3 regions of the Nocardiopsis sp. CA-288880 genome follow, and region 3 is predicted to be linked to each of the others. Evidence: riboswitches for the same ligand, from Rfam matches in the RefSeq annotation. Region 3 holds a riboswitch; each other region holds the start of a gene.
What was found. A riboswitch is a leader RNA that binds a small molecule or an ion and turns the genes downstream of it on or off. The one in region 3 is predicted to bind cobalamin.
Positions count from the first base shown of each region.

Region 1: another riboswitch for cobalamin. It lies ahead of metE (5-methyltetrahydropteroyltriglutamate--homocysteine S-methyltransferase); the one in region 3 lies ahead of cobN (cobaltochelatase subunit CobN).
Region 2: another riboswitch for cobalamin. It lies ahead of ACQPYD_RS31370 (ribonucleoside-diphosphate reductase subunit alpha); the one in region 3 lies ahead of cobN (cobaltochelatase subunit CobN).

Region 1 is NZ_CP192105.1:5,690,701-5,693,967, reverse strand. Features, by position in the region: gene ACQPYD_RS24655 (polysaccharide deacetylase family protein) at 1-1,415, opposite strand, end outside; cobalamin riboswitch at 1,678-1,852, shown strand; gene metE (5-methyltetrahydropteroyltriglutamate--homocysteine S-methyltransferase) at 2,013-3,267, shown strand, end outside.
Region 2 is NZ_CP192105.1:7,267,764-7,271,030, forward strand. Features, by position in the region: gene ACQPYD_RS31370 (ribonucleoside-diphosphate reductase subunit alpha) at 1-1,233, opposite strand, end outside; cobalamin riboswitch at 1,391-1,581, opposite strand; gene ACQPYD_RS31375 (hypothetical protein) at 2,028-2,600, opposite strand; gene ACQPYD_RS31380 (NYN domain-containing protein) at 2,628-3,267, opposite strand, start outside.
Region 3 is NZ_CP192105.1:6,825,613-6,828,879, reverse strand. Features, by position in the region: gene ACQPYD_RS29395 (FecCD family ABC transporter permease) at 1-576, shown strand, start outside; gene ACQPYD_RS29390 (ABC transporter ATP-binding protein) at 573-1,391, shown strand; cobalamin riboswitch at 1,406-1,543, shown strand; gene cobN (cobaltochelatase subunit CobN) at 1,578-3,267, shown strand, end outside.

The DNA of each region.
Region 1 (3,267 bases), 1.1 Mb from region 3:
TCGTCCAGTTCCCGGATGATCTCGCGGGAGGCGTCGACGGTCGTGTCGTGGATGTCGTGCATGAGGACGATCGCCCCGGGGGAGGCGCCGTCGACGGCGCGGTCCGCGACCACCGACGACTTGCGGTCCTTCCAGTCGTTGGTGTCGATGCTCCACAGGATCTGGGCCAGGCCCATGTCGGCGGTCACCGAGGCGACCTCCGCGTCGGTGGACCCGTAGGGGGGTCTCATGAGGTCCATGGTGTACCCGGTCTCGCGGTACACCAGGGCCTGCACGGTTTCGAGGTCCGAGCGGATCCCGCCCGCTCCGAGCCCGGCCAGGTCGGGGTGGGAGAGGGTGTGGTTGGCCAGTTCGTGGCCCTCCGCGTAGGCGCGCCTCACGGTGCGCGGATCCTCCATGACCGGGTAGCCGGTGACGAAGAACGTCGCGCGGGCGTCGTACTCGGCCAGGGTGTCCAGCAGTTCGGGAGTGCGCCCGCCCGGGCCGTCGTCGTAGGTCAGGGCCACGCACTTGGACCCGGGGGCGGAGCAGTCGACGTCCTCGCCCGCGGGCGGCAGGACCCCGGGGACGGCCGTCTCCCGGCTGTCCCCCTCCTCCCGGGGCGGGGCCGCGACGGCGAAGTCGCGGACGCCCCGGGTCGCCGAGCGCAGCGCGCGCTCGCCCAGGTCCGACAGCAGGGGGGCGGACTCCGAGGCGGCGATAACGGCGTGGGTCCTGCCCTCTTCCACGGGGGCGACCTGTCCCGCGTCGAACTCCACGACGAGGTCGCCGGCGGGGTTGAACCCCACGGAGTCGTACAGCGAGGCGATCGGGTGCACCGCGTCCGGGGCCGCGGTCCCCGGGAGGGCGTCCCGCACGAGGCCGTTCAGCTCCTCCAGTTCCGCCTGGCCGGCGATCAGGGCGGTGGAGGGGTGGGTCGAGCCGGTGAGGGTGTCGTACCAGTAGGTGGTGTATCCCTCACGGGTTCCCTCGGAGTCGGTCTCCTCACGGGTCACGCGGACCCCGACGATGTCGTCGTTGGCCGCCGTCAGGTTCCACGCGGACTCGAAGGAGACCGCTCCGGGGTTGGCCGCCTCGAAGGCGTCCACCTCGGCGGCCAGCGCGCGGTCCAGGAAGTCGCTCAGCGGGTCGGCGCCGGGGACGACCGGGTAGGAGACCTCCGCGGCCACCCCGCCCTCGCGGGCGAGTTCGGCCTCGGCCAGGTCCACCACGTCGTCGGGGTCGACCACCGTCAGCCCGTCGGGCTCGCCGGCGGCGGGCGGGCCCGCCTCCGGCCCGCCGTCCGCCGACCCGGGGTGCGTATCGCTCTCGGGTTCGGAGGCGAGCACGCCGGGCGGGGAGACGGCCAGCCAGACCAGCCCCGCGACGACCGCCAGCGCGACCGCGATCGTGGACAGGGGGTGACCGGGGGCCATGGTCGGTTGGGACTGCTTGTTCACCAGGGGTTCTCCACGTACATCTTCAAACGAGCGATCGCGGGGAGCACGGGGGAGGGCTCGGCCACGCGACGCTTCATGTCGGTTGTGACGCCGACCGCGCAACAGGGGTTCGCGCTGTTTCCGGCCGGGGGCACAGGGCAGCACGCCGGGTACAGGGGCGGAGGGGTGCTCCCTATACTTGCAGGCGTGGAAGGTACATGCTCCACCCCGGAACCCGGGCCGCGCCCGGAAGGGGAGGGGTGTGTCGCAAGAGGGAACCCGGTGCGACTCCGGGACTGCCCCGCAGCGGTATGAGGGAACGAACGTCGCCATAAGCACTGGTAATCCGGTCGGAAAGGTCGGAAACCGGGAAGCGGCGGCCAGTAGGAGGACGGTGTCCGCGCCGTCCGCGCCCCCGAGTCCGAAGACCTGCCTCCACCCGGCGGCGCACCCGTGCCGCCGGTGGTCCCGTGCCCCGAGGGAGGGCCGAGGAGCGGCGGCAGGCGCACACGCCCACGGCGTGGCCCCGGGCATGTCCGCGTCCTCGCTCGCCCCCGTGGCCGGTACCCGGCTTTCGACGAGGGAGAGAAGCTCATGCCCGACACCCCCGAGGCCTCCCGGCCGTCCGTGCGCTCCACCGTGCACGGCTACCCCAGGATCGGCCCGAACCGAGAACTCAAGCGCGCCGCCGAGTCGTACTGGAGGGGCGAGACCACCGCGGAGGAGCTGGACGGCATCGCCGCCGACCTGCGCCTGGGCGTCTACACCCAGCTGCGCGAGGCGGGCGTCGACGACATCCCGTCCAACACGTTCTCGTACTACGACCACGTCCTGGACACCGCGGTCCTGTTCGACCTGGTGCCCTCCCGGTTCGCCTCGCCGGCCGCCGCCGGCGACCGCGACGAGGAGCTGCGCCGCTACTTCGCCCTCGCCCGGGGCGAGCAGGGGGCCCAGCCGCTGGAGATGACCAAGTGGTTCGACACCAACTACCACTACCTGGTCCCCGAGCTGTCGCCGAGCACCCGTCCGCGCCTGGTCGGTGACAAGCCCCTCGCCGAGTTCCGGGAGGCGGCCGAGGCGGGTTTCCCGACCCGCCCGGTCCTGGTCGGCCCGCTCACCTTCCTCCTGCTGGCCAAGGCCGCGGACGACGCACCCGAGGGCTGGCGCCCCGTCGAGCTGCTCGACCAGCTCCTGGACGCCTACGCCCAGCTCCTCGCCGGCCTCTCCGCCGCGGGGGCCGCCGAGGTGCAGCTGGACGAGCCGATCCTGGCCACCGACGAGGGACGCGCCGCCGTCGGGCTCCTGGAGCGGGTCTACCAGCGCCTGGGCTCCCTCGCCGAGCGCCCCTCCCTCCTGGTCTCGACCTACTTCGGCTCCATCGGGGCCCCCGCGCTGCGGATCCTGAAGGACTCCCCGGTGGAGGCCGTCGGCCTGGACCTGGTCACCGACGGCGAGGGCGTCGACGACCTCGTCAAGGTCTCGGGCCTCGGCAGCACCCGCCTGGTCGCCGGGGTGGTGGAGGGCCGCAACGTCTGGCGGACCGACGTCCCGGCCGCCGTGGCCGCGCTCGGCACCCTGCTCGCCCTCACGGACGAGCTGACGGTGAGCACGTCCTGCTCGCTCCTGCACGTGCCGATCGACCTCGACGCGGAGACCTCCCTCGCCCCCGAGCTGCGCGAGGCCCTGGCCTTCGCCAAGCAGAAGGCGTATGAGACGGCCCTCCTCGGCCGCGTCCTCTCGGCGGGGGCCGAGGCCGAGTACGCGGCGGGCGGCACCGGCGGCGGTCCCGCCTTCACGGACGCCCGCGTGCGCGCCCGCCTGGACGCCCTGGGCCCGGACGCCTACGAGC
Region 2 (3,267 bases), 440 kb from region 3:
GTCGACCGCGGGGATCTTCTTGGCGACCTTGATCCGGCCCTCCTCCGCGGCGGCCTCGTACTTCTCGTAGGCCTCGGCGAAGTCGGTGCCGTACTTGTCGTGCAGGTCGGGGACCTCGTCCGGCGAGAACAGGGTCCAGCTGCCGCCCTGCTCCACACGCTGCATGAACAGGTCCGGAACCCAGTTCGCGGTGTTCATGTCGTGGGTGCGGCGGCGGTCGTCGCCGGTGTTCTTGCGGAGGTCGAGGAACTCCTCGATGTCGATGTGCCAGGTCTCCAGGTAGGCGCACACGGCGCCCTTGCGCTTGCCGCCCTGGTTGACCGCGACGGCGGTGTCGTTGGCGATCTTCAGGAACGGGACGACGCCCTGGCTCTTGCCGTTGGTGCCGCGGATGTGCGAGCCGAGGCCGCGCACCGGGGTCCAGTCGTTGCCGAGCCCGCCCGAGTACTTGGACAGCATCGCGTTGTTGCTGATGCCGTGGAAGATGGCCTGGAGGTCGTCGCCGACGGTGGTGAGGAAGCAGGAGGACAGCTGCGCGCGCACCGTGCCGGCGTTGAACAGGGTGGGCGTGGAGGCCATGAAGTCGAACGAGGACAGCAGCTCGTAGAACTCGATGGCGCGGGCCTCGCGGTCGTCCTCGTTGAGGGCCAGCCCCATGGCGACGCGCATGAAGAACGCCTGCGGCAGCTCGTAGCGGACCTCGTCGCTGTGCAGGAAGTAGCGGTCGTAGAGGGTCTGGATGCCGAGGAAGGTGAACTGCTCGTCGCGCTCGGGGCGCAGGGCGGCGCCCAGGCGCTCCAGGTCGAACCCGGCGAGCGCCGGGTCGAGCTGGCCCAGGTCGATGCCGCGGCCGACGTAGGCGGCCAGGTAGGCGGCGTAGCGCTCGCCCATCTCGGACTGCCCTGCGGCGTCGGGGGCGCCGCTGATGAAGGTGAGGGCCTCGCGGCGCAGCTTGTCCAGCAGCAGGCGGGCGGCCACGAACGAGTAGTCCGGGTCGACCTCCACGAAGCTGCGGGCGGCCATGACCAGGGCGAGCTCGACCTCGGCGTCGGGGATGCCGGGGTAGAAGCCGCGGCGGGCCTCGGTGAGGACCTTCTCCGCCGAAACACCGGTGAGCCTCGCACAGGCCTCGGTCACGACGTGCTCGATCCGGTCGACGGCGGCGGGGGGCGCGCCCTCGTTGGTCGGCTCGGGCCGAACGGATACGGGCACGGCCTCGACGTCAAGGGTCATACAGCGGCTCCAACCTCGGTAGAAGAGTCCCGGCGGGGAGGGGACACGATGGGCAAGGTGCGCGGCACGCACCGGGGGACCGACGCACCGGGTGCGTGCGGTCGTCCGACCGGTGGGTCGCGGCGGCTCACCCTCGAAGCCCCGTCGTCGGCGCACGCTCACGTGCGCACCGGTGGCAGGTCTTCGGGCTCGTGGGCGGCCTACGCACCGTCGCTTCCCGGGGCCTTCGGGGGTCCCCAGTGCCTGTGACGGCTTCGTTCCCACATACCGCTGCGGGGCAGCCCCGGCTTCGCACCGGGTTCCCTCTTGCCTCACCCCGAGGGGTGAACCACCAGCGGGACAGATACTACATCTAGGGGGCCGTGCGTTGGAACACCGCAAGATGATGGCGTGTCATCGATTTCTCGGATTCTTCGACGATCGTCGAACACACGCGTGGGCCGTGGTATGAGAGGGCCTCGGGCACCCGGTTCAGGGGGATGTCGCGCCTCGTCTGGGCAGCTGGGAGGCGACCGGACACAGCCTAGATCGTCGCCGGGGCTCCCCGGGACCGGCAGCACCTCCCGAGGGGCGGCCGAACGCCCGGAACGCCGCTTCCGAGGCGGTTCGGACGGCGCCCGTCGGGCCGGTGCCGCTGACCACACGGCCGTGTCCGCGGCGGCCGGGCCCGGACCGGAGCGGTCGGGCGCAGATCAGCGCCTCCACCGCCCCGGGCGTGTCGGCGGCACGCCCGCACGTCGGAAAGCTCACTCCGCCGGGTCCGGGCCGGAGCGCCCCGGCCCGCACGGCCGGGGTCACTCCTCGTCGAGTCTGCGGTCCAGCCGGTCCTCGGACAGCCCCAGGTCGGTGCGGATGCGGAACCGGATGCGCAGGAGCTCCACCAGGAGGTCGCGGACGTAGGGCGAGGAGGCCCGGTCGAGGAACCGGTGCGCGCCGACCGTCGCCCACCGCTCGGCGCCCTCCAGGTCGTCGTGCGCGTACAGCGCCTCCGCCACGTGGATGAAGGTCTGGAGTCCGGGCGGATCCTCGCCCTCCAGGCGTTTGAGGTGGGCGTAGGCCTGGTCGACCTCGTCCAGTTGCAGGAGTGCCCCGGCGCTGAGCGCGCGGGCGTCGATCACCGTGGCCCCGCCGTCGTCGATCGCCCTCTGGTAGGCCGAGCAGGCGCGCTCGAACTCCTGGGCGATCTCCCACTGCTCCCCCGCGCGCACGAACAGCTCCGCGCGCGAGACCTCGCTCCCCGCGTCGACCCGGTTGGCCAGGTCCAGGAGTTGGGCGGCGACCCGTCCGTGCTCACCGGACCGGACAGCGTGGAATTCCCAACGGTCGAGTTCTGCCGTCGTCACGTGGGTCAACCGCATCGCCCCCATCCCCTACTCGCACTCCCGCGCGCCCTGTCAGGACCTGGCCCGCTCCAGGGCCTGCCAGAACCCCTGGCGCAGTCCGTCACGGACCTCGTCACGCAACAGGTGGTCGATCGGCAGCGAGGAGCCCTGGAGCAGGCGCGCCTCCAGGTCGGAGGGCATCCTGGGCCTGCGGGCGAGTACGGCCTCCACCCACAGGGCGGGCGCCTCGCGAGCGATCGACTCCGCGAAGTCGTTCCCTTCCTTGTGCGCGACATGCACCGCTTCGTCAACGGTATGCGCGGCGGGACGTGTCTGCTGTGGATATCCAGGACTGGGACGGGATTCCTGGTAGCCGCCGGCGCTGAACCGGCTGGCGGGTTCGGGACCAGTAGGTGGCGGCCCCCCGTAGGGGGAGGCTGCCCCACCGCGGTGAGCGGTGTCAGTTTCCGTACTGGTCCCATAGGTAGGGTTTGCGTCGGCCGCTCCCCCGAATCCGGAGCCGTCCCCGCCCCCGTAGCGCGGGTCCTGGCGCGGATCCTGCCGTGGGTCCTGGGGTGGGGCGCTTCTCGGAGGTGGCGCGTGGCCGGGTTGGCCGTCCGACGCGAACGAGCGCTGCGGCCCCGTCCCAGCGAAGGACTGCTGGGGTCCCGTGCCGTTGAAGGAGGGCTGCGATCCGGTCATCGGCCCCGAC
Region 3 (3,267 bases):
GGGAGCATGGACCGCGTCGTGCTGTCCGGGGTCGCGGCCATGCAGCTGTTCTCGGCGCTGACCTCGTTCATCGTGCTGACCTCGGCGGACGCCGACACCACGCGCGCGGTGCTGTTCTGGCTGCTGGGCTCCCTCGGCGGCGCCGGATGGACCGACGTGCTCCTGGGCGCCGCGGTGCTGTGCCTCGTGCTCGCCGTCTGCCTCGCCCACACCACCACCCTGGACGCCTTCGCCTTCGGCGAGGAGGCCGCGGCGAACCTGGGCGTCCGGGTGGGCCGGGCCCGCGTGCTGCTGCTGAGCGCCACCGCGCTGCTCACAGCGGTGCTGGTCAGCTCCACGGGCGCGATCGGGTTCGTGGGCCTGGTCCTGCCGCACGCCGCACGGGCCCTCACCGGCTCCTCCCACGCCCGGCTGCTGCCGGTCACCGCGCTGGCGGGGGCGGTCTTCCTGGTGTGGGTGGACACGGTCGCCCGGACCGCGCTGGACCCGCAGGAGATCCCGGTGGGGGTGGTCACCTCCCTCATCGGGGTGCCCGCCTTCGTCGCCGTGCTGTACCGAGTGAGGAGGAAGACGTGAACCACTCCGTCCAGGCCCCCGGGGAGGGGCTGCGCGCCGACCGGGTCAGCCTCGGGATCGGCGGCCGTCTCGTGCTCGACGGCGTCACCCTCGCCACCCGCCCCGGTGAGACCGTCGGGCTGCTGGGCCCCAACGGGTCGGGCAAGTCCACCCTGCTGCGGCTGCTCGCCGGGGTGCTCGGCCCCTCCGCCGGGGCGGTCACCCTGGACGGCCGGCCGCTGGACCGGGTCGGCCGCCGGGCCGTGGCACGGCGCGTGGCCACCGTCCAGCAGCAGGCGCACACCCAGACCGAGCTGACGGTCCGCGAGGTGGTGGCCCTGGGACGCATCCCGCACCGCCGGTCCTGGACGCCCATGACCCCGGCCGACCTGGAGGCCGTGGCGCGGGCGCTGGAGCGCACCGGACTGGCGGACCGGGCCGACCAGTCCTGGCACACCCTGTCCGGCGGCGAACGCCAGCGCGCCCAGATCGCCCGGGCCCTGGCCCAGGAACCCGGCGAGCTCCTGCTCGACGAACCCACCAACCACCTCGACATCCAGTACCAGCTCGACCTGATGGAGCTGGTCACGGGCCTGCCGGTGACCACCGTGATCGCCCTGCACGACCTCAACCTGGCGGCGATGTACTGCGACCGCCTGGTCGTGCTCCGAGAGGGCCGGGCGGTCGCCGGGGGCACGCCCTCCGAGGTCCTGACCTCCGACCTCATCGGAGAGGTGTACGGGGTCCCGGCCGAGGTCACCCCGGGGGCCGACGGCCCGGTGGTCCGCTTCCTGCGCCGGGGCGCCGTCCCCCCGGGGCGGGCCGGCCGCTCCTGACGTCCCCGCCGGGACCGGAGGAGGGGCTCCCGGCTACAGTGTGAATCCTTTGCCCGTGGTACAGGAACCCGGTGAGATTCCGGGGCGGTTCCGCCACTGTGACACCCCGACGAGGGGTGCAGCCAGACACTGGCCCGGGCAGTCCGACCGCCGACGGGGCGAGAACCCCGAGGGAGGAGCCCGGCCATGACGGTCCGGATCGCTCTGCTGTCCACGTCCGACACCGACCTGCTGTCCGCGCGGGCCAGCGGCGCCGCCTACCTGTGGGCCAACCCGTCCCGCGCCTCCGACGCCGAACTCACCGGCGCCGTCGAGCGCGCCGACCTCGTGGTGGTGCGCCTGCTGGGCTCCTCGCACGACCTGTGGCCCGGTCTGGCCGCCGTCCGCGAGCGGGGCACGCCCCTGGTGGTCCTCAGCGGCGAGCAGCAGCCCAGCGCCGAGCTCATGGAGCACTCCACCGTGCCCATCGGGGTGGCGACCGAGGCCCACCGCTACCTCGCCGAGGGCGGTCCGGCCAACCTCGGCCGCCTGCACGCCTTCCTGTCGGACACCGTGCTGCTGACCGGGGAGGGGTTCGAGCCTCCGTCGGCGCTCCCGCCGTGGGGCTTCGCCGAGCGCGAGCGGCCGCACGGCCAGGGGCTCCCCGAGGTGGGCATCCTCTACTACCGGGCCCACGAGGCGGGCGGCAACACGGCGTTCGCGCACGCCCTGGCCGACGCCGTCGACGCGACCGGCCGGGCCGTGGGCGTCCCCGTCTTCGCCGGGTCGCTGCGCTCGGCCCCCGACGACCTCTACGAGGCGCTCGGCCGCTTCGACGCCCTGGTGGTCACGGTCCTCGCGGCGGGCGGCAGCGTGCCCGCGTCCGCGAGCGCGGGCGGCGACGACGAGGCCTGGGACGTGGAGCGCATGGCCGCCTTGGACGTCCCCGTCCTCCAGGGCCTGTGCCTGACCAGTTCGCGCGCGGACTGGGAGGCTTCCGACGACGGGGTCACCCCGCTCGACTCGGCCACCCAGATCGCCATCCCCGAGTTCGACGGCCGCATCATCACGGTGCCGTTCTCCTTCAAGGAGATCGACAGCGACGGGCTGCCCCGCTACGTCGCCGACCCCGAGCGCTGCACGCGGCTGGCCGGGACCGCCGTCGCCCACGCCCGGCTCCGGCACGTGCCGCCCGCCGAGAAGCGGATCGCCGTGGTCCTGTCCGCCTATCCCACCAAGCACGCGCGCATCGGCAACGCCGTCGGGCTCGACACCCCCCGCTCCCTGGTGCGCCTGCTGCGCCGCCTGCGCCGGGAGGGCTACGACCTGGGCGCGCCCGACGCCCTCCCCGGCCTGGACCTGCCCGACGAGACGGAGGCGGGCGACGCCCTGATCCACGCCCTGATCGCGGCGGGCGGCCAGGACGAGGACTGGCTGACCTCCGTCCAGCTCACCGAGGCCCACGTGCGCATCACCCCCGAGCAGTACGCCGACTGGACCCGGGACCTGGACCCGGCGCTGAAGGAGGCGATGGCCGAGGCGTGGGGCGCCGCACCCGGCAAGCTGTACGTGAACGAACAGGGCGAACTCGTGCTGGCCGCCCTGCGGGCGGGCAACGTCGTCGTGCTGGTCCAGCCCCCGCGTGGTTTCGGCGAGAACCCGATCGCGATCTACCACGACCCCGACCTGGCCCCCAGCCACCACTACCTGGCGGCCTACCGCTGGCTGGAGCACGGGTTCGGCGCGCACGCCGTCGTGCACCTGGGCAAGCACGGCTCCCTGGAGTGGCTGCCCGGGAAGAACGCCGCGCTCTCCGCCGGCTGCGCGACCGACGCGGCCCTGGGCGACCTCCCGCTGGTCTACCCGTTCCTGGTGAACGACCCGGGGGAGGGGGCCC